Regions from separate parts of the Paenarthrobacter sp. genome, predicted to be linked through region 1. Evidence: predicted binding sites of a transcription regulator. Region 1 holds the regulator's gene; the other holds the start of a gene.
What was found. The regulator LexA, encoded in region 1, represses DNA repair genes until DNA is damaged. The targets are predictions, from matches to a motif close to TCGAACANNTGTTCGA.

Region 1 (15,213 bases):
ATGCGAGATGGAACGGGCGCGGCGCCAGAGCAGGCTCAGCTGGTGTTCTACCTGCTGGAGGGCGTCGTCCACGGCGTTGCCTGGCACGGCAGGACCTGGCGTGCTCTGGAGGGGATTGCTCATGGCAACCATTCTAGAGTCCGGCGCCATGAGAGACTCTATCCGTGAGGGCAAGTGACTTTTGGCGATTAATGGACGACGAATTCGGGGCAGGCTACTCCCGGGTCCTGGCCAACTCGCTGGTACTTGCCGGCGTCGGCGGGAGAACTGCCGTAGAGGCTTTGGCCTCCGGTTATCAACCTCGGGAAGTCTGGTTGGCCGTGTGCGAGGTCCAGGACGTTCCCCCCGAACGCAGGCTGGGCAGGGACATCAAACCGGCGTCCAACTGAAGTCCGGCGCTTGGGGGTGGCTGCCCTGCAGGTTGGGACACGCCGGAACGTTGTTCGAATATCTGTTCGGATGGGGATATGCTCCTGTGAGAGGAAAATTGTTCTCGAAGGACGCATTCCAGAGCTTCCAGCAGCCCAGGTTATCCACATAGGCAGCGCAGGCTACTAAAAATGTCAGAGCACCGTAATAGCGTCAGACATGACAGGAAAGCGGCCTTTCGGGCCACTCCACAGCGAGAAAGCATCAGAGGTGTGAACCATGGCGGCAACCCCGGATCGTGAAAAGGCGCTCGAAGCAGCGCTTGCCCAGATCGACAAGCAGTTCGGCAAAGGCTCCATCATGCGCCTGGGTGATGACACCCGCGCCCCGATTGAGGTCATTCCAACCGGCTCCATTGCACTGGATGTCGCCCTTGGCATTGGCGGCCTGCCTCGGGGGCGCGTGGTGGAAATCTACGGTCCGGAATCCTCGGGTAAGACCACCGTGGCCCTTCATGCTGTAGCCAACGCGCAGCGCGCAGGTGGCATCGCGGCGTTCATTGACGCCGAGCACGCACTTGACCCGGACTACGCCGCCAAGCTTGGTGTGGACACTGATGCACTTCTGGTCTCACAGCCGGATACCGGTGAGCAGGCATTGGAGATCATGGACATGCTGGTGGGCTCCGGCTCGCTGGACATTGTGGTCATTGACTCCGTGGCTGCACTGGTACCCCGCGCCGAAATCGAAGGCGAAATGGGCGACTCCCACGTTGGTCTCCAGGCCCGACTCATGAGCCAGGCCCTCCGTAAGATCACGGGCCGCTTGAGCCAGACCAAGACCACCGCCATCTTCATCAACCAGTTGCGTGAAAAGATCGGCGTGTTCTTCGGATCTCCCGAAACCACCACTGGTGGTAAGGCCCTGAAGTTCTATGCCTCAGTGCGCATCGATGTTCGTCGCATCCAGACTTTGAAGGAAGGTGCCGACTCCGTCGGTAACCGCACCAAGGCAAAGATCGTCAAGAACAAGATGGCTCCGCCCTTCAAAATCGCCGAATTCGACATCATCTATGGTCAGGGCATCTCCCGCGAGGGAGGCATCATTGACATGGGTGTTGAGCACGGCATCATCAAGAAGTCGGGCTCGTGGTTCACGTATGACGGCGATCAGCTGGGCCAAGGAATGGAGAACTCGCGCCGATTCCTGCGTGACAACCCCGAGCTCGCCCAGGAACTGGAGCGCCTGATCAAGGAAAAGCTTGGCGTGGGTGTTGTCAAGGCCGAAGAAGATTCTCCGAAGCTGAAGGCCGTTGACGGCTAGGAGAGGCCCGGATCCGGATTCTTCCGTTGCGGCCGATCCCGAACCTGATCCCGAATCCGTGGCGCGTGCCATCGTCCTGAGGCAGTTGACGATGGCGCCGCGGAGTCGGCTTCAACTGTCGCGGAAACTCGCTGAACGGAATGTTCCCGAGCATGTGGCTGAGGCAGTTCTGGACCGTTTCGAAGAAGTCCAACTGATCGATGATGCTGAGTTTGCCAGGATGTGGGTCCGCAGCCGTTCCCAGAGCAAGAAGCTAGCCAAGGGCGCAATCCGTCGGGAACTGGCAGACAAAGGCATCGAGCTTGATGCGGCGGAGGAAGCCCTTTCGCAGGTGAGTGACCAAGACGAAGAACTGGCTGCCCGGGAGCTCGTTCAGCGCAAGCTGCGGCCCAGCATGGATCTGACGGACCGGGCCGAACGGGACAAGTACACCCGACGGCTTGCGTCGATGCTGGCGCGCAAGGGGTACGCACCGTCCATGGCGTTCAGGATCGTCGGTGAGGTGCTGGCAGAAGCCGGTACCCTTGAGTAGTGAGTTTGACCATTCCTTCCCCATCAGCTGCCGCCACTCCTTCTGCCGAGCCCAGGACCTATCAGGTTCGGACTTTTGGCTGCCAGATGAACGTCCATGATTCAGAGCGCATGGCGGGGCTTCTGGAAGAAGCCGGTTACGTACCCGCTGACGGTGAGGTTGCCGACGTCGTGGTCTTCAACACGTGCGCTGTGCGGGAGAACGCAGACAACAAACTCTATGGAAACCTTGGCCAGCTTCGGCAGGTTAAAGAAGCGAACCCCGGAATGCAGATTGCCGTCGGTGGTTGCCTGGCCCAGAAGGACCGCGACACCATTGTGAAGAAGGCGCCGTGGGTTGATGCCGTGTTTGGAACGCACAACGTGGGAGCCCTACCGGCCCTGCTGAGCCGCGCCCGGCACAACAACGAGGCGCAACTCGAGATTCTCGAATCCTTGGATGTGTTCCCGTCAACGCTCCCTACCAAGCGTGACTCTGTGTATGCGGGGTGGGTGTCAATCTCTGTGGGTTGCAACAACACCTGCACGTTCTGCATAGTGCCCTCGCTTCGTGGCAAGGAAAAAGACCGGCGTCCCGGGGAGATTCTGGCGGAAATCCAGGCTCTCGTGGATGACGGAGCTGTGGAAGTCACGTTGCTCGGCCAGAACGTGAATTCCTACGGTGTGGAATTCGGTGACCGCCAGGCGTTCTCCAAGCTCCTGCGCGCATGCGGTGAAATCGAAGGTCTGGAACGTGTTCGTTTCACCAGCCCCCACCCCGCTGCATTTACGGACGATGTCATAGACGCCATGGCTGAGACACCCAACGCCATGCCGCAGTTGCACATGCCGCTGCAGTCCGGCTCGGACAAAGTGCTGAAGGACATGCGCCGTTCGTACCGTTCCAGCAAATTCCTGGGAATCCTGGACAAAGTGCGTGAACGGATCCCGCATGCCGCCATCACTACCGACATCATCGTGGGCTTCCCGGGCGAAACCGAGGAAGATTTCCAATCGACCCTGGATGTCGTGGAGAAGTCACGGTTCGCGTCCGCGTTCACGTTCCAATACTCCAAGCGGCCCGGCACCCCGGCTGCAGACCTTCCGGAGCAACTGTCAAAGGCCGTGGTGCAGGAGCGCTACGAACGCCTCACAGCGCTGCAGGACCGAATTGCCGCGGAAGAGAACGCCAAGCAGTTGGGGCGGAAAGTGGAAGTCCTGGTCACAGCGCAGTCAGGACGAAAGGCCGGCGAAACACATCGGTTGTCCGGCCGCTCGACGGACCAAAGGCTGGTGCACTTCTCAGTGCCGGCCGGAGCTGAAACTCCGCGGCCGGGTGACTTCGTCACGGTGACAATCACTGAGGCTGCGGCCTTCCACCTGGTAGCCGACCCTGCAACAGCAAGTGATTACTTTTTGCGCCGCTCCCGTGCCGGCGATGCCTGGGATCGCTCGCAGGCTGATTCTTGCGGGGTCCCGGCAACAGGATCGGCGTCGGGCAAGACGGGTGTGTCATTGGGCATGCCAACGTTGCCTGTTCGCCAAGCTTAGGGCCTGAGGCAGGATCTCATGTCGTTCTCCCGTCCGGAACCTCCTCAGCCTGTCATCGCCGTTGTTGGTCCCACTGGGTCCGGTAAGTCGGATCTGGGCGTCAATCTCGCTCTGGCCTTGAACGGCGAGGTGATCAACGCCGACGCCTTGCAGTTCTACCGCGGCATGGATATCGGAACTGCCAAGATCACTGTGGAAGAGCGCAGGGGTGTGCCACACCATTTGCTGGACACCATGGACGTCACGCAGGAAGCCAGCGTGGCGGACTTCCAAGATGAATGCCGCGCAGCCATCCAGGACATCCATTCACGGGGAAAGCGCGCCATCATTGTAGGTGGATCCGGACTATATGTGCGGGCTGCGCTGGACGTGCTGGAATTCCCGGGCACTGATCCGGTGCTCCGCAGGCATCTGGAAGAAGAGTTCGAAACCAAGGGGCTTGGGCCGCTGAGAGCCCGCCTTGAGCAAGTTGATCCCGTCTCGGCTGCCCGCCTCGGAGACGCCCGGCGAGTGATCCGGGCCCTGGAAGTGCACGGCCTCACTGGTCGCCCTTTCAGCTCTTTCATGCCCCAGCGCGAGTATTACCAGCCGGCCCTCCAGATTGGATTGGCGGTGGATCGGGATCAGCTGCGGGAACGTCTGGCGCTAAGGGTGCATCGGATGGTGGAAGCAGGGCTCCAACAGGAAGTCCAACGACTCGACGCCGTCGGGTTGCGGAGTGGCAAGACAGCTTCGCGCGCTTTGGGTTACGCCCAATTCCTGAAGGTTCTGGACGGCGGGATGACTGCGGATGCCGCCGCCGAGGAAACCATCGTGGCTACCAGGCAGTTTGCACGGCGCCAGCTGACATGGTTTCGGGCGGATCCACGAATCACTTGGCTCGAGTGGCAGGATCCGGAGCTTCTGGCTAAGGCAGTCAAAGCAGCCAAGGCGGTTGCTGCAGCCAGCGCGCCCACGAGCTAAGCGCTGCAATTTCTGGCCATACAGCCGCGGCAGGTAGCCTAGATCCATGGATGAAACCGCCGCAGTTCCCGCCCCGCAGCCCGCAACTGCCGGTGCTCCAGTGCCAGCTTCCAGCCTCGCCGGCCTGGAGTTCTCCAAGGGGCACGGAACGGGCAATGACTTTGTCCTCATCGCTGATCCCGGTGACGCCCATGAGATCACCGCCGAGCACGTGGCGCAGTTGTGCGACCGCCACGTGGGCATCGGGGGTGACGGTCTCATCAGGGCAGTTCCTTCCCGTTTTCTCCCGGAAGGTCGTGTCGCCCTTGAGCAGGATCCCGAAGCGGAGTGGTTCATGGACTACCGCAACGGAGATGGTTCGCTCTCTGAAATGTGCGGCAACGGCGTACGCGTCTTCGTTCATTTCCTGATTGCGCAGGGCCTGGTGGACCTTGGCCCCGGTCAGACTCTCACCATCGGCACTCGTGGCGGCGTCAAAAAGGTTGTGAGGACAGCCAACGGTTATGCCGTGGATATGGGCCCATGGGAGTTCATCTTCCCCAAGGAAGCCACCAGCAAGGCCATGGATGCACTTGTCAGCGCCGACGGCCTGGAAGTGGCGCGGCCCGGCCTGTCAGTCAGCATGGGCAATCCCCATACGGTAGTTGCCCTTGCGGAACTCAGTGAGCTTTCAGCCACACAGTTGTTCAAGGCCCCCGTGGTGGATCCCAAGCCCGCAAATGGGACAAACGTGGAGTTCGTTGTTCCCGCGGAGCCACTGGTGGAAGACGGCATAGGAACCATCACCATGCGTGTTCACGAGCGTGGGGTGGGGGAGACACAATCCTGCGGCACCGGCGCGTGCGCTGCTGCCGTCGCGATTCGTCACTGGGCGGGTGAAACGGCTCCGAACGACTGGCACGTCAAGGTACCGGGCGGCGTCGTGGGTGTGAAGTTCTTCCCTGGCGCGGGGGGCCGCGAGCATGTAGAACTCAGCGGCCCGGCTGTCATCGTGGCTACTGGGACGCTTTCCTGACACGGATGATCCTGAACGTTTTGGACGTGCTTTCACGGGAGACCGTGTAGGAGCTGTCCAGCTCGGTGGCAAGCCATCTCTGCAAGGAGTCGGAGCCCAGATTCTTCTGAACAACCAACCAGGCGTTACCGCCCGGTGCCAGCCGAGGCAGCCATGTCAGCAGCAGCGTATGGAGTTCGTCCTTGCCGATGCGGATGGGCGGGTTGGACCAGATGGTGTCGAACTCGACGGCGGGGTTTACCTCGTGCGGAAGGCTGGCTGTGACGTTGGTAAGACCGAGCACCGCCGCATTCTCGTTGGTCAGCGTGATGCAACGCTCATTCACATCCACGGCATGGACGTGGGCATGGGGCGCCAGCAGCCCCAAGGTGAGGGCAATCGGGCCCCAGCCGCAGCCGATGTCCAAAAGGTGACCCTTCGGTGAGGGCGGTGGAACCTCGGAGAAAAGTACCGCCGTTCCTTTGTCCACGCCGTCGGGACTAAAGATGCCCGACGAGGTCTGCAGCTGACGTGTGGCTCCTGCGAGTTCCACTGTGAGTGGCTTGCGGATGAACGGTCCGGCCGGTTGGGCGGTGAAATAGTGTGCAGACTCCATAATTTGCCAGATTAGTTGGCTAACGTCGGCTTGGGAAACTGCCTCCTTCCACGGCGGGTTGACAACGGCTGCTAAAGTGGAACGCATGTTCTTGATCTTCGAGTAATCAGCCGAAACACACCTGAGTCATCAGGTGTAGCACGGTACCGCCCGCGACGCAGCCCGCTTGGCCATTCAACCAAGCCCGCCTTCCGCCCGGCAGGTCCCCCTGGCTCAGTCCCTAACTCCTCTGTTCGGAGCCGGACACTCTGAAGATTCAGCCCCACATCTTAGTGGAGCAGCCATACCATCCGGCTTAACCCGTAGGCAGGCAGAGCATCCTCACCTTGGCCAAAGGACCCTCCCCGCGGAGTCAATCACGCCACATCCCAGCAGTCCCTGCCACCGAAAGGCACCGACTGCCCAGTACACAGGAGGCCCTTTTGGCCGATGCCCGTCAGCCGAGCGCGAATAGCGCCCCATCGAGCACCAAACCGCACTATTCTGGAATTGCCGAACAGTCTAAGGAGACCATGACCACCCAGAAGCACTCCGGATCCGATTCCGACGCCCAGGACATGAGTCCTGAACAAATCCAGGCCGTCATCGACCGGATTCTTTCCAAGGATGTACCTGCGCAGGCATCCGACGACAACGACGCCAACAGTGTGTTCGGCAAGGCGCAGGCTATTTCCACGCTGGATCAAGAACACAGTATCTACGACGGCGACCAGGAAGATTTGGCTGAACGCCGCGCCCTTCGCCGTACCGCGGGACTGTCCACCGAACTTGAAGACGTCACGGAGGTCGAATACCGGCAGTTGCGCCTTGAGCGCGTTGTACTGGCCGGCCTGTGGACTGAGGGGACTCTTGCGGACGCTGAGAACTCCCTCCGCGAGCTGGCGGCACTTGCAGAGACGGCCGGATCCGAAGTGTTGGACGGGTTGGTTCAGCGCCGGCAGAAGCCGGACCCCGGGACCTTCCTTGGTTCCGGTAAGGCCCAGGAGCTTAAGGACATCGTCGCCGCCACGGGCGCCGACACCGTGGTGGTGGACACTGAGCTCGCGCCCTCGCAGCGACGTGGCCTTGAGGACATTGTGAAGGTCAAGGTAGTTGACCGCACCACGCTGATCCTGGATATCTTCGCCCAGCACGCCAAGAGCCGCGAAGGCAAGGCACAGGTGGAACTCGCACAGCTCGAGTACCTGCTCCCCAGGCTTCGTGGTTGGGGCGACTCCATGTCCCGCCAGGCCGGTGGCCAGGTGGGTGGAGCAGGCGCTGGAATGGGCTCGCGTGGTCCTGGTGAAACCAAAATCGAACTTGATCGGCGCCGAATCCGCACCCGTATGGCCAAATTGCGTCGCGAAATCGCTGCGATGAAGCCTGCGCGTGAGACCAAGCGAGCCAACCGTCGTCGTAATGCGGTTCCTTCTGTTGCGATCGCCGGGTACACGAACGCCGGCAAGTCGTCCCTGCTCAACCGCCTGACTGACGCAGGTGTCCTGGTGGAGAACGCCCTGTTTGCCACGCTGGATCCCACAGTTCGCAAGGCGCAGACCCCGGACGGCATCGGTTACACCCTCGCAGATACCGTTGGGTTCGTCCGTTCACTCCCAACCCAGCTCGTTGAAGCTTTCCGTTCCACGCTGGAGGAAGTTGCGGATGCGGACCTGATCCTCCACGTGGTGGATGCATCCCACCCCGACCCCGAAGGGCAGATTGCAGCGGTAAGGGCCGTCTTCACCGAGGTGGATGCCCGCAAGGTTCCCGAGATCATCGTCCTTAACAAGGTGGACGTCGCGGATCCCTTCGTGGTGGAGCGCCTCAAGCAGAAAGAACCCCGCCACGCTGTTGTGTCCACCCGCACGGGCCAAGGCATCGCGGAACTGCTGGAAGACATCAGCCGGTCCATTCCCCGGCCTGGCGTGCGCCTTGAACTGCTGATTCCCTACGATCGTGGGGAAATGATCAACAAGCTGCACAATTCCGACTCTGAAATCCTCAGCCTTGAGCATGAGGAGAACGGGACCCGCGTAGTTGTCATGGTGCGCGAAGGCCTGGCCGCCGAACTGGAGCCGTTCGTCAGTAATGGTTGAGAAGGTGGCGGCGGACGCCGTCGAGTCGGTGGGGGAGAAGACCACCCTCGAGCTGTTGGATCGGGCTGTCGCCGGAATGGGCGGACAAAGCCGTGCCGGCCAGCACGAAATGGCCAAGCATGTCACCCGGGCCATCGAGACCGGGGAGCATCTATTGGTCCAAGCGGGAACGGGAACAGGTAAGTCGTTGGCATACCTGATTCCGTTGATCGCCCATTCCATGGACAGCGATAAGCCGACCCTCGTGTCCACCGCCACCCTGGCACTCCAGACTCAAATCGTTGGCCGGGACCTTCCCCGGCTGCTGGAGACCATCAACCCTGCCCTTGAGCGCCCGGTCAATGTGGCGCTGGTCAAGGGCAGGGCAAATTATGTCTGCCTGCAGAAACTCGAGGGCGGGTTCCCCAGCGAAGAGCCTTCCGAAGGGCAGCTGTTCTCCCTTGGCGAGGACACCAGCGTGCCCCACTTTGCTGCCTCCATGGGCGGACCGCAATCCCAGCTGGGTAAGGAAGTGGTCCGTCTCCGGGAATGGGCTGAGAAAACCGTTACGGGAGACCGTGACGAACTCATGCCCGGCGTCACGGACAGGGCTTGGCGTCAGGTGTCCGTGACGTCCATGGAGTGCCTGGGAGCCCAGAAGTGCCCTATGGCAGAAGAGTGCTTCAGTGAGCTGGCGCGCTCCAGGGCGGGTGAGGCCGATGTCGTGGTCACCAACCACGCCATGCTGGCCGTCAGCGCCTTTGAAGGCCTGGCCGTGCTGCCTGAGTACGACGTCGTGGTGGTTGACGAGGCGCACGAACTTCAGGACCGTGTGACGGGCGCTGTTTCAGGCCAGTTGTCGGTGGCCATGGTTCATGCAGCGGCATCAAGTGCCCGCAAGCACACGGCCATTACAGTTGACGCGCTCAACGCCGCCGCGGAGCGGTTGGATATGGCCATCGCCGGGGTGCCCAACGGGCTGTTGCCCAATGGCCCCAACGACGAACAGCTCGATTGCCTGGACCAGTTGAGGGACGCGACGCGCGCTGCGCTCTCGGATTCGAAGACGGATTCATCAAACGCAGTCGACGGCGGAAGGCAGCTGGCGCGTTCACGGCTCATGCTGATCCTGGAATTGTGCGAACGCATGCTGGCCGCCAAGGAGAACCGGGAAGTGGTCTGGTTCTCCCGGAACAGCACGTTCGACCCCCAGCAGGGCTATTCGCAACCTGATGAGACTGCCCCGGCCTTGATCAACATCGCCCCGCTCAGCGTTGCCGGACGGCTTCGCGAAGGGCTCTTTGCCGGCCACACCGTGGTGCTGACCTCCGCCACTCTGGCCATCGGCTCAGCTTTCGAACCGGCAGCAGGCGGACTCGGCCTCATCGGCGACGGCGCCCCGAGCTGGACTGGGATTGACGTGGGATCGCCCTTTGACTATCCCAAACAGGGTGTCTTGTATGTGGCGAAGCATCTGCCCAAACCCGGTCGCGGTACTTCGCCCGAGGCGCTGGACGAATTGGAAGACCTCATCCGCGCGTCCGGCGGGGGAGCCTTGTGCCTCTTCTCCTCACGGCGTGCGGCCGAAGAAGCAGCCGATGCCATGCGGCTTCGGCTGGATGTGGATGTCCTCTGCCAAGGCGAATCCACCATGGCGGCCCTCGTAAAGCAATTCGCGGATGAGCCGGACACCTGTCTCTTCGGAACTATGTCACTGTGGCAGGGCGTAGACGTTCCCGGCGGCTCATGCCGCTTGGTGGTCATTGACCGCATTCCCTTCCCGCGGCCTGACGATCCCCTGATGACTGCACGCTCCCGGGCAGTGGCACAATCCGGTGGTAACGGCTTCATGGCGGTCTCAGCCACGCATGCTGCCATTCGACTGGCGCAGGGTGCGGGCCGCTTGATCCGTTCGACTGGCGACAAGGGAGTGGTCGCGGTGCTCGATTCGCGACTCTCGACGGAACGCTACGGAGGCTTCCTGCGTGCCGCGCTGCCGCCGTTCTGGGCAACGACGGACCGAGCAGTGGTACGTGGCGTTTTGGAGCGTCTGGGCTCGTCTAAAGCCCCGTAGGGCGCCTAAAGGGAGCGCAGTACAGAAACAACTTTACCCATGATGGTCGCTTGATCGCCCAGGATGGGTTCGTACTGGGTGTTCTGCGGGAGCAGCCATGTGTGGCCGTCCCGCTGCCGGAAGGTCTTCACGGTTGCTTCGTCATCCAGGAGGGCTGCCACGATGTCACCGTTGATGGCATCGTTCTGGCGGCGGACCACTACCCAGTCACCGTCACAGATGGCGGCATCAATCATGGAATCGCCGGCCACCTTCAGCATGAACAATTCGCCATGCCCCACAAGTTGCCGGGGGAGCGCGAGCACGTCTTCCACCGTCTGGTCAGCCAGAATGGGACCACCGGCGGCAATGCGGCCCACCAGCGGGACCATGGCGGTGTCGCTGGCACTGGCCAGCTCTGTTACAGCAAGGCCACCCGCACTGCGAAGGGTGGCAGGCGCTTCCACGCCCGGAATGGTGCCACCGTCCAGGGTCAGCGGCATCAGGACTTCCATGGCGCGGGGACGTTTGGGGTCCCTGCGGAGATATCCGAGCTTCTCCAATTGGGACAGCTGATGAGTGACGCTCGACAAACTGGCCAGACCAACGGTGTCACCGATCTCGCGCATGCTGGGCGGGTATCCGTTGTCATTGACGGATCGCTGGATGGTCTCCAGGATCTTTTTCTGCCGGACAGTCAGGCTCTTGGGACTCTTCTGAGGCTGCTGGCTCCGCAGGGGTGCCCCGCCGCCCGTGGCTTTCGCTGCCATGTTCGCCAATGCCTTTCCATTCCGCCCCGAAGCGAGCCCGGGGTTGTCGGGTCTGCAAAAAATGTCAGACCCTCCTGTTCCACTGAAACAGTGCTGTTTCTTCACTCAAACGTAGGGCAGGCACAGGCGTTTATCAAACATTTGTTCTAGCGAGTCTCGACACCGTTCGTTGATAAGTGCTAAAAATGTCATAGCAAGGTTCGAATATGTGTTCTATAAACCTGAAGCTGGCACTGGATGTTCGAACAAAGTGTTCGAACATTCAGAGTCAGATGAGGGGAACGCAAAGAATTGGCCGCCAAGCACCGGGCACCCCGGAACCTGGCAATAGCTCAGAAGGGCTCAGCTCATGTCCGCAATCACTACGTTCGCTGAATTCCGCACCACTCAGGCGCCCGCTCGCCTGCGTCTGACCCGGCGGGGACGGATTGTCTTCTTCGGCATCCCGGCAATGCTGTTGGTGGCGGCGCTGCTGACCCTCGCCGGTTTCATCAACTCCCCGGCCAAGGCGTCGGACTCCCAGTCCCAGTTGCGTCCGCCTGTTGCAGTCACGGTCACGGTCCAGCCGGGGCAGTCCCTTTGGGGCATCGCCGGCGCCGCCGCTCCGGAGCGGGACCCGCGTGATGTCATCGCGGAGATCATCCAGCTGAACGACCTCCGCGGCGGCCGCATTCTGCCCGGCCAGCAGCTGTTCGTCCCTGCAAACTGAGTCGTCCACCATCCGCAGGAGCCGATCGCCCGGCGTCACAGTTAGTCGGCAGTCCCGGCCGCCCCTTAAACTGTGTTGGTGAGTGACCAGCTTGAGCGACTTGACCGACTTCCCCTCCGGACCAATCTGCGTGGACTGAGCCCCTATGGCGCACCGCAGCTTGACGTCCCCATCCTGCTCAACGTCAACGAAAACACCCATGGCGTCCCGGCAGATGTCCAAGCCGCCATCACCGAGGCTGTCGCCGCTGCGGCCACAGGGCTGAACCGCTATCCGGATCGTGAGTTCACTGAACTACGTGAAGCCTTGGCCGAGTACCTTGGCCACGGTCTCTCTCCGGACAACATCTGGGCCGCCAACGGATCCAATGAAGTCCTGCAGCAAATCCTCCAGGCATTTGGTGGACCGGGACGCAAGGCGCTCGGTTTCCCGCCCACGTACTCCATGTACCCTCTCCTGGCTAGTGGCACGGACACAGAGTATGTCGGCGGTGTGCGTGCTGACGACTACGGGCTGGACGCCGAATCGGCCGCCGCGCAGGTTCGCGAAACGGGTGCCAACATCGTGTTCCTGTGCTCACCGAACAACCCAACCGGTACTGGGTTGAGCTTGGACGTTGTTGAGGCCGTCTACGAGGCCGGCGAAGCGAGCCAAGCCATTGTGATCGTGGACGAGGCCTATCACGAGTTCGCGCACGACAATACTCCGAGCGCTTTGACGTTGTTGCCCGGACGTGAACGGTTGATCGTCTCCCGCACCATGAGCAAAGCATTCGCCCTGGCAGGTGCCCGGCTCGGCTACATGGCGGCAGCTCCGGAAGTCACAGACGCCATCAGGCTGGTCCGCCTTCCGTACCACCTGTCTGCCGTCACGCAGGCGACGGCCCTGGCGGCGCTCAACCACCGCGAAGCCCTTATGGCCGACGTCGAGGACATCAAGGTACAGCGCGACCGGATTGTGACCGAGTTGCTGCGTATGGGCCTCAAGCCCGCGGCGTCCGACTCCAACTACGTCTTCTTTGGCGGGCTCGAGGAGCCGCACAAGATTTGGCAGGGCCTGCTCGAGGCGGGTGTGCTGATTCGCGACGTCGGCATCCCTGGGCACTTGCGTGTCACTGCCGGAACCGAACCGGAAACCACCGCCTTCCTTGAAGCCCTGGAGGCACTGCTGGACGACGCGCCGCCACCGCACGCCTAAACTTGTTCATAGACCCAACCCATCCTCCGTGTATAAGGACGTCCCAATGAGCGAAACCGGCGCCACGCCGACCGCTGCCCGCACCGCGCGCATGGAGCGCACCACCAGCGAGTCTTCAGTCCTGGTGGAGATCAACCTGGACGGTTCCGGTGTCTCGGACATCAGTACCTCGGTTCCCTTCTACGACCATATGCTGACGGCCCTGTGCAAGCATTCCCTGATCGACATGACGGTGAAGGCCACTGGCGATACACACATTGATGCGCACCACACAGTGGAAGATGTCGCCATCACCTTTGGTGAGGTCCTGCGGACGGCACTGGGCAACAAGGCCGGCATCCGTCGCTTCGGTGAAGCAACGGTTCCTTTGGACGAAGCCTTGGCGCACGCCGTCGTTGATGTTTCCGGACGTCCCTACCTGGTGCACGGTGGTGAGCCGGCCGGGCAGGAGTACCACCTGATCGGTGGACACTTCACGGGCTCGTTGACACGCCACGTTTTTGAAGCCATCACGCTGCACGCCGGGATCTGCCTGCACATGAATGTCCTTGCCGGCCGCGACCCGCACCACATCGTCGAGGCCCAGTTCAAGGCCTTTGCACGCGCGCTGCGCGCAGCCCTCGAGTCCGATCCCCGTGTGGAGGGCATCCCGTCCACCAAGGGAGCACTGTGAGCGGCCAGGTTCTGAAGAACGGAGCAGTGGCTGACGCGACTGCCTCGGTGAAGCCGGAGTCGCCGGAAGGCAAGCCCACCGTAACTGTGCTGGACTACGGATCGGGCAACGTACGGTCTGCTGTCCGGGCGCTGGAGCGCGCCGGCGCCCACGTGGTTCTGAGCTCCAAGCCTGAGGATGTGCTCAACGCCGATGGACTCGTGGTGCCCGGCGTGGGTGCCTACGAGACGGTGATGAAGGAGCTCAAGTCCGTCGATGCCATCCGCATGATCGGACGCCGGGTTGCTGGTGGCCGACCTGTGCTGGCCATCTGCGTCGGCTTGCAGGTCCTCTTCGAAGCCGGTGTAGAGCACGGCACCGAATCCGAGGGTATGGCTGAGTGGCCGGGCAAGGTTGAACTCCTTCCCGCTCCCGTAGTGCCGCACATGGGCTGGAACACCGTGGACGTGCCGGAGGGCTCCAAGCTGTTCGCCGGCGTCGAACAGGAACGTTTCTACTTTGTGCACTCCTACGGTGTCCAGGAATGGAACTTCGACGTCGTTCAGCCCCGCATGGCTCCTCCCATGGTCACGTGGTCCGAACACGGTGCACGCTTCATTGCCGCCGTCGAGAACGGCCCGCTCTGTGCTACGCAATTCCACCCGGAGAAGTCAGGCGATGCCGGAGCCCGGCTCCTGCGAAACTGGGTGGACAGCCTCCGTAGGCCCGCTCCGGAAGCATCCGGAAGCGATACCGCCTAGATGTGGGGGTCGGTATTGCTGATGGCCCTCGCCGGCCTGCTGATAGGCGGGGGCATCTCCTTCCACCAGCAGAAAAAACCACGCTGGGTTTCCATTTGTTTCTATGTGCTGGCCGGGATGTCCCTGCTGGCCGCCTATCTCCTGACGCTGGGTACCTGAACCAGTCGCTCAATAACCGCGTCACTTTCGAACTCCAAGGACACACATGACCACCTCCGCCCAGTCCGTTCTGGAACTCCTGCCCGCCGTCGACATCGTTGACGGCCAGGCAGTCCGCCTCCTGCAGGGAGAAGCCGGCTCGGAAACCAGCTACGGTACACCGCTGGAAGCAGCCTTGAACTGGCAGAACGCCGGTGCCGAATGGGTGCACATGGTGGACCTCGACGCCGCTTTCGGCCGTGGAAACAACGCCGCGCTGATCAGCGAGGTCGTGTCGCAGCTCAACGTCAAGGTGGAACTCTCCGGCGGTTTGCGGGACGACGAATCCCTTGAGCGTGCCCTGGAGCTGGGCGTCGCGCGCGTGAACCTTGGAACGGCAGCGCTGGAGAATCCGGAGTGGACCCGAAAGGCAATCGACCGCTTCGGTGACAAGATCGCCGTCGGCCTTGACGTCCGCGGGACAACTCTTGCCGGACGGGGTTGGACCAAGGAGGGCGGTGACCTGTGGGAGGTTCTGGCACGCCTTGAGGAC
Region 2 (15,213 bases), on a different contig from region 1:
GCGACAGGCAGTAGCCCTCGCAGCGGCGGCCGGCGTGGCCGGCAGCATCCTGCTGGTCACGCCGGCCGCGCAAGCCAACCTGCCGGCCGACCCGCCGTCGAGCACCATGCCGGCACCCACGCCCGGCTTCCCACTGCCCACCACGCACACCCAGCAGGCATACGATCCGGCAGCAGACTTCACGTCCAAGTGGACGCGAGCCGACGCCAAGCAGATCATGGCCCAAAGCAACCCCAATGTTGCCCCCGGCGAGAACTCCATGAGCCCCAACGTCACCATGCCGGAAATCCCCAAGGACTTCCCCGCAATGAACGACGACGTCTGGGTTTGGGACACTTGGTCCCTGACAGACGAAAACGCCAACCAGATCAGCTACAAGGGTTGGGATGTCATCTTCTCCCTGGTCGCTGACCGGCATGCCGGGTATGGCTTCGACCAGCGCCACTGGAACGCCAGGATCGGCTACTTCTTCCGCAAGACCAACGCTGATCCCGCCAAGGACAAATGGAACTACGGCGGACACGTGTTCCTGGACAACACGTCCATCGGCAACACGGAGTGGTCCGGCTCCACGCGCCTGATGCAGGGCAACAAGATCAACGTCTTCTACACCGCCACCACGTTCTACGACGTCGCCGAGCGGAATGCAGGCGGTGGCGGGATCGCTCCGGACGCCGCGATCGCCAAGGCACTGGGTAACATCCATGCCACCAAGGACGGCGTGACCTTCGACGGCTTTCAGCACACCAAACTGCTGGAACCGGATGGAAAGATGTACCAGAACAAAGCCCAGAACCCCGGCTTCGCGTTCCGTGACCCATACACCTTCGCGGACCCCGCCCACCCGGGCAAAACGTTCATGGTCTTCGAAGGCAACACTGGTGGCACCCGCGGCTCCTACAAGTGCAAGCAGGAAGACCTCGGCTACCAGCCGGGCGACCCCAACGCCGAGACTGTGGCCCAGGTCAACAGCACCGGCGCTTGGTACCAGACTGCCAACGTGGGCCTCGCCGTGGCCGACAACAAGGACCTCACCAAGTGGAGCTTCCTGCCGCCGATCCTCTCGGCCAACTGCGTCAACGACCAGACTGAACGTCCGCAGATCTACATCCAGAACGAAAACGGCAAGAACAAGTACTACCTGTTCACCATCAGCCACCAGTTCACGTATGCGGATGGAATGCGCGGCCCCGACGGCGTGTACGGCTTCGTCGGCAACGGCGTCCGGTCCGACTACCAGCCGGTCAACAACAGCGGCCTGGCTTTGGGCTCCCCCACGGACCTGAACATGCCGGCCAACGCGCCGGAAGGTCCGGACCCGCGTCAGAACGGCCGTCAGTTCCAGGCCTACTCGCACTACGTACAGCCGGGCGGCCTGGTCCAGTCCTTCATCGACAACGTGGACGGCGTCCGCGGCGGTTCCCTGTCCCCCACCGTGAAGATGAACTTCAAGGGCGGCGTGACGCAGGTTGACCGCAGCTTCGGCCAGAACGGCCTTGGCCCGTTCGGTTACCTTCCCACCAACGTTCGCGTCGGCGGCGAGGGCCTCTACAAGTAAGCAGTAACACCCCGGTCGACAGGCCACGGCAGGGGTGCCGGACCCACGAGGACCGGCACCCCTGCTACCCCCAACCCCAGGATCTTCCCCATGACTTTTCCCAGCCCCCAGCTGTCCCGCCGCCAAATGCTGGCCGCCAGTGCCGCCGTCGTAGTCGCCTTTTCCGCCGCGTCCTGCACGCAAACGGAAAGCCCGACGCCGGTTCCCGGCCCGGTCGGACACGGCCCTTCTCCTTCGGATCCGTGGCGTCCTCTCGCGCACCTGACGGCTGAGAAGAACTGGCTCAACGATCCCAACGGTCTCGTCTACCACGACGGCACTTACCACGCCTTTTACCAGTACAACCCGCGGGGCAACTCGTGGGGCAACATGTCGTGGGGCCACTCCACCAGCAAGGATCTGGTGCACTGGGAGCAGCAACCCGTCGCCATGGAGGCGAGCCCTGAAGAGGAGATTTTCTCCGGCTGCATTGTGATTGATAAGACCAACGCCTCCGGTCTTGGCTCAGCAGAGAACCCGCCCATGGTGGCCGTCTACACGAGTGCCTACGGGAAGAACGGCGCTCTGCCTCAGGGCTCTCAGGCACAATCTGTCGCGTTCAGCCTGGACAACGGGACCACGTGGCAGAAATACCAGGGCAACCCGGTCCTGAACCTTGCACCCACCAACAACAACTTCCGCGACCCCAAAATCACCTGGTACGAACCCGGCCGATACTGGGTGATGAGCACCGTGGTGGCCGACGCCCAAGTGGTCAAGATGTTCAAGTCCACCGACCTGCTCCGCTGGGAATACCTGAGCGATTTCTCCGGCGTCGGCACCCAAGGAGGCCTCTGGGAAGTGCCGGAACTCCTTCACATGGACGTTGAGGACTCCACCGCAAAGAAGTGGGTCATGCTCCTGAGCATCAACCCCGGCGGCATCGCGGGCGGCTCAGGAATGCAGTACTTCGTGGGCGAATTCGATGGGACGCACTTTACGGCTGAAAACGCGGCAGCTTCCGACGCGCCGCTCACCGAATCCCAGTGGCTTGACCACGGCGCGGACTACTACGCCGCAAACTCCATCTCCGGCGCACCCGGGGACAAGCCCGTGCTCCTGGGATGGATGGGCAACTGGGACTACGCCCAGAATGCGCCCACAACGCCATGGCGCGGCTCTATGGCTATTCCCCGCGAACTGACCTTGGTTCGGGGTGAGAAGCGGCTCGAGCTCCGATCTGCCATAGCCGGCGCGGCGCGGGAAACGCTGGACCGCTCCGGTGAAGTGAAGAGCAAAAACCTCACCGTTGGCTCCTCGCCGCAGGACCTTGGGCAGGAGTTCCGGGGACGCACCCAGCTGATCGAACTGGACATGGACCTGACGTCGGCGCGCGAAGCCGGGGTTCTCCTTCGCCACTCATCCTCCGCTTCCGAAACCGGGCTGCGGATCTCCTATAACAAGGAAACAGGCAGGGTCAGGGTGGACCGGTCAAAGGCCGGAACCAGCAACTTCTCCGAAAAGTTCAGCCCATTCCATGAAGTAGCCCTGCCTTCCCCCGGCAGCAAGGTCCATCTCACGATCCTCCTCGATTCATCCTCGGTGGAAGTCTTCGCTGCGGGTGGAACTGCGGTTATTTCGGATACGTTCTTCCCGGACTGGGACAACACCGGCGCCTCGGCCTTCAGCATGGAGGGCGACACGGACTTCACCGTCACGACACACGTTCTTTAAATGCCCCCAAGAGCGGGATCTCACCCTTTACAACCACTCAAAAGGCCGAGATCCCGCTCCTCGTTGCCCGGGAGGGACGCATTGAGGATAGTTTTGTCCCTATGACATCCAGCGATGCCGCATTTGAACAGCTGCTCACCGACGCCCGCCAATGGGCTTCCCAAGACCCGGACCCGGCGACGTCGGCTGCTCTCGTTGAGTTGGCCGAGCTTGCCAGCGGCGGTGATGCGGGAGCAGCCCAGGAACTGGGCGACAGCTTCAACGGCACCCTGCAATTCGGCACAGCCGGCCTCCGCGCAGCGCTCGGGCCAGGCCCTAACCGGATGAACCGTGTTGTTGTCCGCCGGGCAGCGGCAGGCCTGGCGGCCTTCCTCACCGACGCGGTAGCCGCAGCTGCGCCGGGCACGAGGCCGCGCGCCGTCGTCGGCTTCGATGCACGCTACAACTCGGACATCTTCGCCAAGGAAACCGCTGCGATATTCACGGCAGCCGGCATTGAAACTTTCTTGATGCCGGCAGCGCTTCCGACGCCGTTGCTCGCCTATGCGGTGAGGTCGCTGGATTGCGACGGCGGTGTCATGGTCACAGCGAGCCACAACCCGCCGCAAGACAACGGTTACAAGGTCTACCTTGGGCGCCATGCAGTATCTGAAAGCGGGCGCGGTTCTCAGATCGTGGCGCCGTACGACGCTGAGATCGCGGCGAAGATCGAGGCCGTGGGGGCGCTGGATTCCATTGAACTCGCAGAAAACGGCTGGACTGTGCTGCCCACGTCCGTCGCCGCAGAATATGAAGCTGCCATGGCGGGACTGGTGGATAGGGAACACTTCCCGGCACGGGACCTCAAGATCGTCCTGACGCCCATGCACGGTGTCGGCGGAGAAACAGCCGTCTCCGTCCTGAACGCCGCCGGTTTCGCCGATGTCACGCTCGTGGCCGAACAGGCCGAGCCGGATCCGGACTTCCCCACCGTCGCTTTCCCCAATCCGGAGGAGCCCGGGGCGCTGGACCTGGCACTTGCCGCTGCTGCGGACTCGGGTGCGGACATCGTTTTGGCCAACGACCCCGACGCCGATCGGGCAGCAGTTGCTGCGTTGGATCCCGCCGCGGGAGCTTGGCGGATGCTTCGCGGGGATGAAGTAGGGGCGCTGCTGGGTGCGCATGTTGTGGCGCGCATGACTGCCGGGGGCGGGCATGAGCCGCAAACCGGAGTGTTCGCCAACTCGATCGTGTCCTCCCGACTGCTCTCACGCATCGCTGCCGCAGCAGGATACGCCCACGAGGAAACGCTCACCGGCTTCAAATGGATTTCGAGGGTTCCCGGCCTGACCTACGGGTACGAGGAAGCGCTGGGGTACTGTGTGGCGCCGGACCTGGTGCGCGACAAGGACGGGATTTCGGCGGCTGTGCTGATCGCCGAACTCGCAGCAACTGCCAAGGCCGAGGGCAAGACGATCTTCGACACCCTGGATGACCTGTATCTGGTGCACGGACTGCATGCGAGCGACCAACTCAGTATCCGGGTGGCCGATTTGGGACTGCTCGATGCCATGATGAACCGTTTGCGGGTGAACCCGCCGGAAGCGTTCGGAGGTTCCGCCGTCGAGCTTTCAACCGATCTCGCGGAAGGCAGCGAAGCCCTGCCTCCCACAGACGGACTGCTGTACCTGACCCGGGACCAAAGCCGCGTCATCATCCGTCCCAGCGGCACCGAGCCCAAGCTCAAGTGTTACCTGGAAGTCATCCAGGCCGTGGAATCCGCGGCCGAACTTCCCGCAGCACGCCAGGCAGCGCGGACGTCCCTGGACGATGTCCTCAGGGACGTCCGCGAAGCCTTGGGCTTGTAGGACTCTTAGAGTTCAACCTCGATGAAGCCATCCACCAAACGGGTGGCAAACGCGTCGAGCTTTAGTTCCGGGTTGGTGAAGCACTCACCGGTTTCGAGGTCGTAGACCTCTTTGTGCAGCGGCGACGCGATGGTCGGCCGGCTTCCGCGGGATCCAATGATTCCGCGGGCCATGACGTTGGCGAGCGTCGCCGGGTCCTGCTGTGCCACGGCGAAGACCTCGGTGGGCGCTGTGCGGAACAGCGCAACCTGACGGCCGGCGATCAGTGCGGCCTCGCCCCAAGCCAGTTCAAGTTCGTCCACCGGGCAAACGCGGTGCCAGGCGACGGTAGCGGTCAGGTCCTCGGCACGGTCCAGAATTACGGTCATTTCAGCCCCTCTCACTGTGTCCGGGTGCTGGCATCTCCGCCGTCACTCCCCCGGACCGGGCCACACTTGCGGCCACTACTCCAAGCTAGGACCCAGGTGTTTCATCGGTTGTCCGCGTTTGTGTCGAACGCGTAAAAGAGACCTCACACCCCCGGAAATGCGTTCGTGATGCAGAAGTTAAGATCACGAAACAAAAGGGAAACTGAAGCGAAACTGCCCGTCCCTAGGCTGGAACCACAAGTTGCGGAGATCCGTCTGCAACATCTGCGAAAGGCCCACCAGTGACCGGACACACTTCAAGTACAGAGAACCCGCGCCGCATCGTCGTCGTCGGCGGCGGCCCCGCTGCCCACCGTTTCGCCGACGCCATGTTCAATCGCGGACTTGAAGGTTGGCAGGTTACGGTGCTGACCGAAGAGGCACACCTCCCGTACGACCGCGTTGCGCTGAGCAAGGCCCTCACGGAAACCGGCGTGGACCTCACCCTGGGCGATGCGTCCATGTGGGACCACGAAGCCCTGGCTCTGATCACCGGCGAGCGCGCCGTCAAGATCGATTCCGTTGCCAAGAGCGTGCTTACAGCCGCCGGCAACAAGTACGAATACGACCACTTGGTGGTGGCTTCGGGCTCGGATGCGGCCCGCCTCCCCATTCCGGGCGCCGAGCACACCCACGTTTACCGCACGCTCGAGGACGTTTGGGCCATCAACAAGGCCATCGCCGAGCTACGCGGGAAGCTCGGCCGCAAAGTCAACGCCGTCACTATTGGTGGTGGCTTGCTTGGACTTGAGTCCGCTGCCGGCACCGAACAGCTGGGCGCCACACCGATCGTCATCAACGGCGCACCGTGGCTGATGAACACCCAGCTGGATGAGGGTGCAGGTCAGGCCCTAGGCCGCCTGATTGAGGCCAAGGGCTTCGAAGTCCACGGTGGCGTCTTCCCCTCCGAGGTAGTCACGGACGACGACGGCAACGTCACCGGTGTCCTGATGGCTGACGGCCGCACCATTGACGCGGACCTCGTGATCGTGGCTATCGGTGTCAGGCCCCGCGACGATCTCTTCCGCGCGGCTGAAGGCGAAGAGCAGCTGTTTAGCCTGGGCCAGCGGGGCGGCGTTGTCATCAATGATTTCTGTGCCACCGAAGTAGAGGGCATCTGGGCCATCGGCGAAGTGGCCAACTTCGAGGGCATGTGCCTGGGCCTCGTGGCTCCCGCCAACACCATGGCCGAGATCGTAGCTGACCGTCTGCACGGTGGAGAAGCAACGTTCCCGGGCTTTGACACTGCCACCAAGCTCAAGTTGTCCGGCGTTGACGTGGCCAGCTTCGGCGACGCGTTTGCCCGCACCGAGCACTCCCTGGAAATCGTCTACGCCGACCCCGCTCGTGGCGTTTACCAGAAGATTGTCACCACCGATGATGCCAAGACCCTCTTGGGCGGCATCTTCGTGGGCGACGCATCCCCGTATATGGGCCTACGCCCGCTTCTGGGCCGCGAACTGTCCGCCGAACCTGGCGCCTATCTGAGCGCTGCCGGTGGTGGCGAGGCTCCGGAGACTGAGCTTCCGGACGATGCCATCCTGTGCTCCTGCAACAACGTGGCCGCCGGAACTATCCGTGACACCATCAACGGCTGCGGTGCCTGCGAGGGTAACTCCCCTGTCCAGGAGCTCGGTGAGCTGAAGGGCTGCACCAGGGCCGGCACGCAGTGTGGTTCGTGCGTTCCCATGCTCAAGAAGCTCCTTGAAGGCGAACTGAAGAAGTCCGGCATTGAGGTCTCCAAGGCACTGTGCGAGCACATCAGCCTTTCCCGGCAGGAACTCTTTGATGCCATCCGCGTCCTTGAGCTCACGTCCTTCGAGGACATCATGGCAAAGTACGGCACCGGCGCAGGTTGCGATATCTGCAAGCCGACCATTGCTTCCATCCTGGCCAGCCAGCACTCCGCTTACGTCCTGGATGCCGGGCGTGGTTCGCTGCAGGACACCAACGACCGCGCCTTGGCGAACATGCAGAAGGACGGCACCTATTCGGTGGTCCCACGCATCGCAGGTGGCGAGATCACGCCTAAGGGTCTCGGCGTCATCGCGGCAGTGGCTGAGAAGTACAACCTGTACACCAAGATCACGGGCGGACAGCGCATCGATATGTTCGGCGCGCGGCTGGAGCAGTTGCCGGACATCTGGAAGGAACTGGTGGACGCCGGCTTCGAATCCGGACAGGCTTACGGCAAGAGCCTTCGCACGGTGAAGTCCTGCGTTGGTTCCACATGGTGCCGATTCGGCGTGCAGGATTCGGTGGCCATGGCTATCGCCTTGGAGCTGCGCTACCGCGGCCTCCGCAGTCCGCACAAGCTGAAAATGGGTGTGTCCGGTTGCGCCCGTGAATGCGCCGAAGCCCGTGGCAAGGATGTCGGAGTGATCGCCACGGCCGACGGCTGGAACCTCTACGTGGGCGGTAATGGTGGGGCCACCCCGGCGCACGCCCAGCTGCTGGCCAAGGACCTGGACGACGAAACCCTGCTGAAGTACATCGACCGTTACCTCATGTACTACATCCGAACGGCTGACCGCCTCCAGCGCACCGCGCGCTGGCAGGAAGAGCTCGACGGCGGCATCAAGCACGTCGAGGAAGTAGTGGTCAACGACTCCTTGGGCATCGCCGAGGAGCTTGAAGCCGCCATGGCAAAACACATCGACACCTACGAGGACGAGTGGGCCGAGACTTTGAAGGACCCGGAGCGTCTCCGCCGTTTCCGTTCGTTCGTCAACGCTCCCAACCAGAAGGACGAGTCCATTTCCTTTGTTCCGGAGCGTGGCCAGATCCGTCCGGCCACCAACGAGGAAAAGGGCGGCGTGCTGATCGCTTCCACTATCCCGGTCCGCAGCGAAACCGTCGGCGTAGAAAACTAGGGGTTCACCATGCAGCTCACCATTGATCTCACCGGCCGTGACGTCCTTGTCACGGGATCTGAGAAGTCTGCCCGCCAAGCGGTCCGCCGCTACCAGAGCGCCGGTGCCAACGTGTACCGGCTCAGCTCCCCGGAAGGTGTGCCTGGGGACGGTCAACTTCCCGAGCGCCCGTTCCTGGTGGCGGTAGTGGACGACGGCGAGTCCGGCTGGCTGCCGCTGGTGGAACGCTGCCGCGACGCCGGGATTCCCGTTGCTTTTGAGCCTGCACCCGGTACCGAAGGCCATGTGACCCTGGTGGGTGGAGGCCCGGGAGCCCTGGACCTGCTCACGGTGGGTGCTGTGGACGCGCTGCGCGATGCCGATGTGGTGTTTTACGATCGGCTTGCCCCCTATCAGGAACTGGCCGATCTGACCTCTGCTGAACTCGTGGACGTTGGAAAACAGCCCGGGCTTCACAAGGTGACTCAGAGGGACATCGAGAAGTTGATGGTGGAGGCTGCGCTCCTGGGCAAGAATGTGGTCCGACTCAAGGGCGGCGATCCGTACGTGTTCGGCCGCGGAGGCGAAGAAGTGGCTGCGTGTGTTGCTGCCGGCGTCCCTGTGAGGGTGATCTCCGGTGTCACCAGTGCCATCTCCGTTCCCGCAGCAGCCGGAATCCCGGTGACGCACCGCGAGGTCAGCCACATGTTCACCGTGGTATCCGGCCATGCCCCGTTGACCGAGAAGGAACACACCCACCTTGCCGGACTTGGCGGAACTATCGTGGTCCTCATGGGCATCGGCACCTTGCCCCAGCTGGCGGCCGGACTCCGCCGGGCGGGGATGAAATCGGACATGCCAATGGCTGTGGTGGAACGTGGGTACCGCCCGGGACAGCGCACCACTATCGCTGACCTCGGTACCATCGAAACGGCAGCTACCGGCTGCAGTAACCCGGCCGTGTTGGTCATCGGCGAGGTGGTCCGTGTTGCTGAAGCCAACCGGAATCATGCCGAAGCATCCGCTGAACTGAGCCGACTCGCGGCTTCGCTCCTTGAAGCCTGAAGGTAAGAACACATGACTGTTGCACGTGCCATCGAAGTCCAGGACCCTACCTCCGCACCGGAAGTTACCGAAACCGTTGAAGCGCCGTTGGACGGATTCCGCATTGGCGTCACCTCGCACCGCCGCTCCCGCGACCTCATTGAGGCACTGGAGCGCCGTGGTGCGAGCGTGTTGCACGCCCCCGCTTTGAAGATCGCCCCTGTGCAGGAGGACATGGTCCTCATAGAGGACACCCGCACCATTATCGAGGCCAAGCCGGACATCTGTATCGCCACCACCGCCTACGGCATGCGCCGCTGGTGCGAAGCCGCTGATTCGTTTGGCATCGGCGAGCAACTCCTGGACACGCTGTCCGCGTGCCGAATGTTCGTCCGTGGCCCCAAAGCCCGCGGCGCCGTTCGGGCGGCCGGCCTTGCCGACGTCGGAATCAGCAGCGACGAGACCACCGCCACGCTGGTGGACATGCTCTTGGCCGAAGGCGTGCGCGGTAAGACCGTGGCCGTCCAGCTGCACGGCTACACGGACGTCCGCCAGCTGGAACGGCTCCGCATGTCCGGCGCTACCGTCTTGACGGTGACTCCGTACCGCTGGGTGAAGCCCGACGGCGAAGATAAGCTGCCGCGCCTGATCGAAGCCGTGGTCAGCGGAAACCTCGATGTCCTGACGTTCACCAGTGCCCCGGCAGTGGACGCCATGTGGAGCACCGCACACGAAATGGGCCTCTACCGCCAGCTCATCGAAGCTCTCAAGGGTCCGGTAACTGTTGCGGCCGTCGGTCCGGTCACCGCTCAACCCCTTGTCGACGCCGGGCTGACCCCGTTGATCCCTGATCGCTACCGCATGGGTGCGCTCATCAGGCTGGTTACCGAACATCTTTCGCTGAACCACGTGCGGCGTTTGGAAACCAAGAGCGCGACCATCGAGCTCCGTGGACGCTGCTTGCGGATCAACGGTGAGGTGGTGGACCTTGCACCGGCTCCCCTCCTGCTGCTGCGAGCGCTGCTCGGCGCGGGCGGGGCTGTTCTTTCCAGGGAAGCTCTCTCCGATTTGTTGGACCTGCGCGGTTCTGTCCATGCCTTGGACATGACGGTGAGCCGGCTGCGGTCTTCCCTGCCTGATGGCAAGCTCGTGGAAACTGTAGTGAAGCGCGGCTACCGGCTGCGGGCTTAGGCTCCCGGACAAGCTAGGCCGCCCTCACCAGGGGAAGCTCGTCCCATTTTGTGGTGTAACGGGGGCTGAGCATGTCGCGCTTCATCGACCAGTCCGGACCGCCTTTGATCCCTGCATGGCCCAAACCGATGGAGCCCCGGCCATACCGTTTGCTGACCTGCTCCAGCAAGGGGCCTATGCCCCGTTCCTCATGCCGGTTCTCGAAGATTTCCAGCGGTTTCTGGTTGCCGCTGGGTCGGAGGTCCGTGACCATGATTCCGGCTTTGGCGTACCTCACGCCTTCCTGAATTTTTGGAACCAGTGCGTGCGCGGCCTTGGTCAGCAACACCGGATCCGAGGTGGGCATCGGCAGCTTGACGTTGACAGTGGGGAATGATTTGTCGTTCGGGTTGTAGACCGATGTTGCCGCAAAAGCAGTCAGCAGCTTGGCTTGAAGGTCATGCTTGGCCAGCCTGGCACTGGCCATCTGGCCATAGACGCTCAGCACCTGCCGCAACTCGGCGGCCGTGGTGATGGGCGTTGAGAAGGACCGGGAGAAGATCAGTTGATCCCGTCCGATTCGTTCCTCCTCCATGGGGATGCAGGGCGTGCCTTGCAGTTCCAGCACAGTCCGCATCATGACGATGGAGAACTTGTCCCGCAACGCCACTGGGTCGGCATGGACCAGGTCCAAGATGGAGAAGATCCCCATCGCGTTCAGGCGTTTCGTGAGCCTGGTGGCGACGCCCCAGATCTCGATCACTGAGAGCCGGGCCATGAGTGCTTCACGTTGGGCCTCCGGGATGGAGTCCCAACGGCACACACTGTTGAAGGCCGGGTTGTGCTTGGCCCATTTGTTGGCCAGCTTGGCAAGCGTCTTGGTGCGCGCGATACCTACGCAAACGGGAACCCCCACGTGACGTTGGCAGGCAGCCTTGATGGCGCGCCCTAGCTCCAGCAGTTCATCGGGTTGCCCTTTCACTCCGAGGAACGCTTCATCAATGGAGTACACCTCCTGCCATGCTGAGTACCGCGCCAGGAGCTCCATCACACGCGAGCTGATGTCTCCGTACAGTTCGTAGTTGCTTGAGAGTGCAATGAGTCCCCATTCCTTGGCACGCGGAGCAAGCTTGAACCACGGCTCCCCGAGTCCGATCCCCAGTCTTTTGGCTTCCGGCGACCTGGTGACGGCGCAGCCATCGTTGTTGGAAAGGACGATCAGCGGCTTTCCCTCCAACGCAGGGTTGAAGGCTCGTTCTGCCGAAGCATAGAAGCAGTTGATATCCACGTGGGCGATCTCCTGCATGCGATGCATGAGCGCTGGCTTGGACATTCCACTCCCTGACTCGAGCTAGCACGCGTGCCCGAATTCGGGTGCGGGACACGCCGCGCATTCGAACGTATGTTCGAATACATTTACTGTACCGGCAGCCTCTGACAAGAAACATTCCGCTGGGCCGGACTGTGGAAAAGTCCGGCCCAGCGGGATGCGGCTAGTACTGAGATTTAGGAAATCCCAGCCGACTCTTTCTTGTGCACCAGGTAGATGGCCCCGGTGGTCACGTCTTCTTCCAGTGCCTCCAGGGTGCGTCCGCGGGTTTCGGGAACCTGCGTGTAAATGAAGATGAGGGCCAGGATTCCAACAATCCCAAAGAGGAAGAACGTTCCCGTAATCCCGACGCCCGCCACCAAGGTGGGGAAGAAGAGGCCGAGGAGCGCATTGGCGATCCAGAGGCAGAATACCGACAGGCCTATTGCGAACCCGCGAACATGCAGCGGGAAGATCTCGGACAGCATCACCCACACTGCGATGTTGAGGAATGTCTGCATGGAACCCACAAACGCAACCACCAGGAACAAGATGACGAAGGGGCGTGCGGCATTGCCGACGGGCAGGACGATCGAGGCGATTCCGATGAGGAAGTGACAGGCAGTGGTCAGCGTGAATCCAAGGAGCAGGGTGGTACGTCGATTGATCCGTTGCATGAGCGTCAAGGCAATGACGCCACCCACGACGGCGATGACACCGGGGGCGACGTTGGCTATGAGGGCCCCACTTGAGTCGAAGCCGGCTTCAACCAGCACGGACTGGCCGTAATACATGATCGAGTTGATACCCGTCAGCTGCTGAGCCACGCCCAAGCCGATACCTACCAGCACAATCCGCAAGATCCATTTGTCCTTGAGCGCTCCCCAGGAGGTTGCCTTCGACGCCCGTTCCTCATCAGCCAAGTGCTTCACATCGGCCATTTCAGCTTGGGCGCGCTCCACGGATCGAATGGTCTTGAGCACTTCCAGCGCTTCTTGCGAGCGCCCCTTGGAAATCAGCCAACGCGGCGATTCAGGCATGCGCAGCATACCGAAGAACAGGGCTATGGCGGGCAGGGCTGCAACCGCAAGCATAATGCGCCAGACTCCCCCGAATTCACCCCAGACATTGCCGATGATGGCGTTGACCACGAAAGCCGCGAGCTGCCCAATGACGATCATGAGTTCGTTCCGTCCCGCAAGGGAGCCGCGGATTTCATACGGTGCCAGCTCGGCCAGGAATACAGGGACCACGGTAGAGGCGCCACCGACGGCCAACCCGAGGATGACCCGTCCCAGCACCATGACTTCGAAGCTCGGTGCGAAGACGCACGCAAGCGTCCCGGCAAAGAACAGGACGGCAAGCAGGATGATCGTCTTGCGGCGACCCCAACCATCCGACAGGCGCCCACCACCAACTGCTCCGGCGGCCGCTCCGAACAACAGGGAGCTGGTGACAATCCCTTCCGTCAGTGGCGTCAATGCAAGGTCCAGGGTCATCGGCCTCAGTGCGCCGTTGATGACTCCGGTGTCATAGCCGAAGAGAAGACCACCGAAGGTGGCTACCAAGGCAACGAGGCCCAGGCGCTTTCTGTGCGGACCATTTGTCAGCGGCGGGAGTGAGGTGCCATCGGCGGCACCCCGCTGCAGTTGTGTGGCAGACATCAGGACTCCTTTGTCAGTGTGTTGCGGGTCATATTCACCCGTCCCAGATACAGACTAACGCGCGAAAGGCTTAAATGTAAGGTCAAACTAACAAATTGCTGAATTTACGCCTTTGCGTCATGGGAGGATGAGGACATGGTTATCGACAACCGTCATCGTTCGGCCACCCAAAGCGACGTCGCCAGGGAAGTCGGCGTCTCCCGAACCTTAGTGTCCTTTGCCTTCCGGGGTGCGCCGGGCGTCAGCGAGGAAAGCAAACAGGCAATCTTCAATGCCGCAAAGCGTCTAGGCTACCGGCCAAACGCAGTAGCCGCCGATCTCGCACGAAAGCATCGCTCCGCCGTCGGGCTCCATCTCATGGACATCCGCAACGAGATCTACGCCGACATCCTCAGTGGCGTCCGCATGGCGCTGCCCCAGGACGGCAACAGGCTCATCCTGAGCGTCTCCCGATCCGTTGACGGCGAGGATGAAGGCGCGCTGGAATCACTCATTGAGGCACGAGTGGGCATAATCATCGCCGCCACCCTGCTGGATTCGGACGAACGGGTCCATGAATTGGCCAAGATCGTTCCGCTGGTCAGCGTGACGCGTCCCGTGGATGGCGTGGACAGTGTCTATTCAGACGATGCCGCCGGCGCCCGTGCAGCCACCGAACACCTCATCGGGCTGGGCCACACGAGGATCGCGCACTTGGCAGGTCCCGTGCACGACGGCCATACGGTCCGCAGGCAGAGTTATGCACAAACCATGCGCGACGCCGGGCTGAAGCCGCTCTTGCTGGCGGCCGATGACTTCACGCAGGACGCAGGACGGCGGGCGGCCGCCGAATTGCTCGGCATGACTGACCGACCAACGGCTATCTTCACCCACAATGACCAGCTCGCCCTCGGCGCCCGCGAGGCTGCGTACGCGAAGGGCCTTTCGTTGCCGTCCGAGCTTTCCCTGGTGGGATACGACAACTCGAGGACCTCAGGGCTTCATGGCATCGACCTCACATCCGTTGACCTCCACGCCGTTGAACTCGGGCAGATTGCGGGAACCGTTGCCCTGGAACGCCTCAGCAATCCCGATGGGCCCGCCGCAGACAGGCGCCTCGCACCGCAGCTCGTGGTGCGAAACTCGACAGCCCCGCCGGGTTGAAACAGTCAAATATGATGCAGGCATGTGGTGGCCACACCCCAAATGGTCAGCTCCGACATTGCGGGGACGCGAATGTCCGGGTACTTGGGATTGTCGGCCTGCAGTACTACGCCGGAGGGCGTGACCCGCAGCCTTTTGATGGTCAGCTCGCCATCAAGGACAGCCACGACGACGGACCCATCCTTGGGCTCGAGCGCCCGGTTGACGATCAACTCGTCCCCGTCGCTGATACCGGAGCCCTCCATGGACTCGCCGGTCACCCGCACGACAAAAGTGCTGGTGACATCCTTGATCAGGTGCTCGTTGAGATCGATCCGACCATCAAAATAGTCTTGCGCAGGCGATGGATAGCCCGCCGCCACCGGGATAGGCGCCAGCAGTACTGACATAAGGGAAAAGCCCGCATCTACCACGCGGGGGCCGACTATCACACCCACAACACACCTTTTTTCGAATATATGTTCGATAGTTCAGTGTACAGCGGGTGACAGACATTGAATCCACTC

Region 2: a site for LexA is predicted at 11,986-12,001, ahead of RIF72_RS13300 (Y-family DNA polymerase). Genes of this name have one in related genera too.

The regions. Positions count from the first base shown of each region.
Region 1 covers NZ_JAPSHI010000003.1:130,978-146,190, forward strand. The annotation lists gene RIF72_RS04185 (MarR family transcriptional regulator) at 1-123, opposite strand, end outside; gene RIF72_RS04190 (DUF3046 domain-containing protein) at 192-389, shown strand; gene recA (recombinase RecA) at 649-1,692, shown strand; gene RIF72_RS04200 (regulatory protein RecX) at 1,682-2,224, shown strand; gene miaB (tRNA (N6-isopentenyl adenosine(37)-C2)-methylthiotransferase MiaB) at 2,224-3,753, shown strand; gene miaA (tRNA (adenosine(37)-N6)-dimethylallyltransferase MiaA) at 3,772-4,716, shown strand; gene dapF (diaminopimelate epimerase) at 4,763-5,731, shown strand; gene RIF72_RS04220 (methyltransferase) at 5,712-6,326, opposite strand; gene hflX (GTPase HflX) at 6,839-8,401, shown strand; gene RIF72_RS04230 (ATP-dependent DNA helicase) at 8,394-10,454, shown strand; gene lexA (transcriptional repressor LexA) at 10,460-11,203, opposite strand; gene RIF72_RS04240 (LysM peptidoglycan-binding domain-containing protein) at 11,553-11,912, shown strand; gene RIF72_RS04245 (histidinol-phosphate transaminase) at 11,991-13,109, shown strand; gene hisB (imidazoleglycerol-phosphate dehydratase HisB) at 13,156-13,782, shown strand; gene hisH (imidazole glycerol phosphate synthase subunit HisH) at 13,779-14,522, shown strand; gene RIF72_RS04260 (hypothetical protein) at 14,523-14,681, shown strand; gene priA (bifunctional 1-(5-phosphoribosyl)-5-((5-phosphoribosylamino)methylideneamino)imidazole-4-carboxamide isomerase/phosphoribosylanthranilate isomerase PriA) at 14,728-15,213, shown strand, end outside.
Region 2 covers NZ_JAPSHI010000017.1:14,883-30,095, forward strand. The annotation lists gene RIF72_RS13265 (glycoside hydrolase family 68 protein) at 1-1,558, shown strand, start outside; gene RIF72_RS13270 (glycoside hydrolase family 32 protein) at 1,649-3,271, shown strand; gene RIF72_RS13275 (phospho-sugar mutase) at 3,373-5,118, shown strand; gene nirD (nitrite reductase small subunit NirD) at 5,124-5,486, opposite strand; gene nirB (nitrite reductase large subunit NirB) at 5,768-8,398, shown strand; gene cobA (uroporphyrinogen-III C-methyltransferase) at 8,408-9,442, shown strand; gene RIF72_RS13295 (uroporphyrinogen-III synthase) at 9,455-10,612, shown strand; gene RIF72_RS13300 (Y-family DNA polymerase) at 10,626-11,924, opposite strand; gene RIF72_RS13305 (sugar porter family MFS transporter) at 12,098-13,564, opposite strand; gene RIF72_RS13310 (LacI family DNA-binding transcriptional regulator) at 13,700-14,707, shown strand; gene RIF72_RS13315 (translesion error-prone DNA polymerase V autoproteolytic subunit) at 14,713-15,144, opposite strand.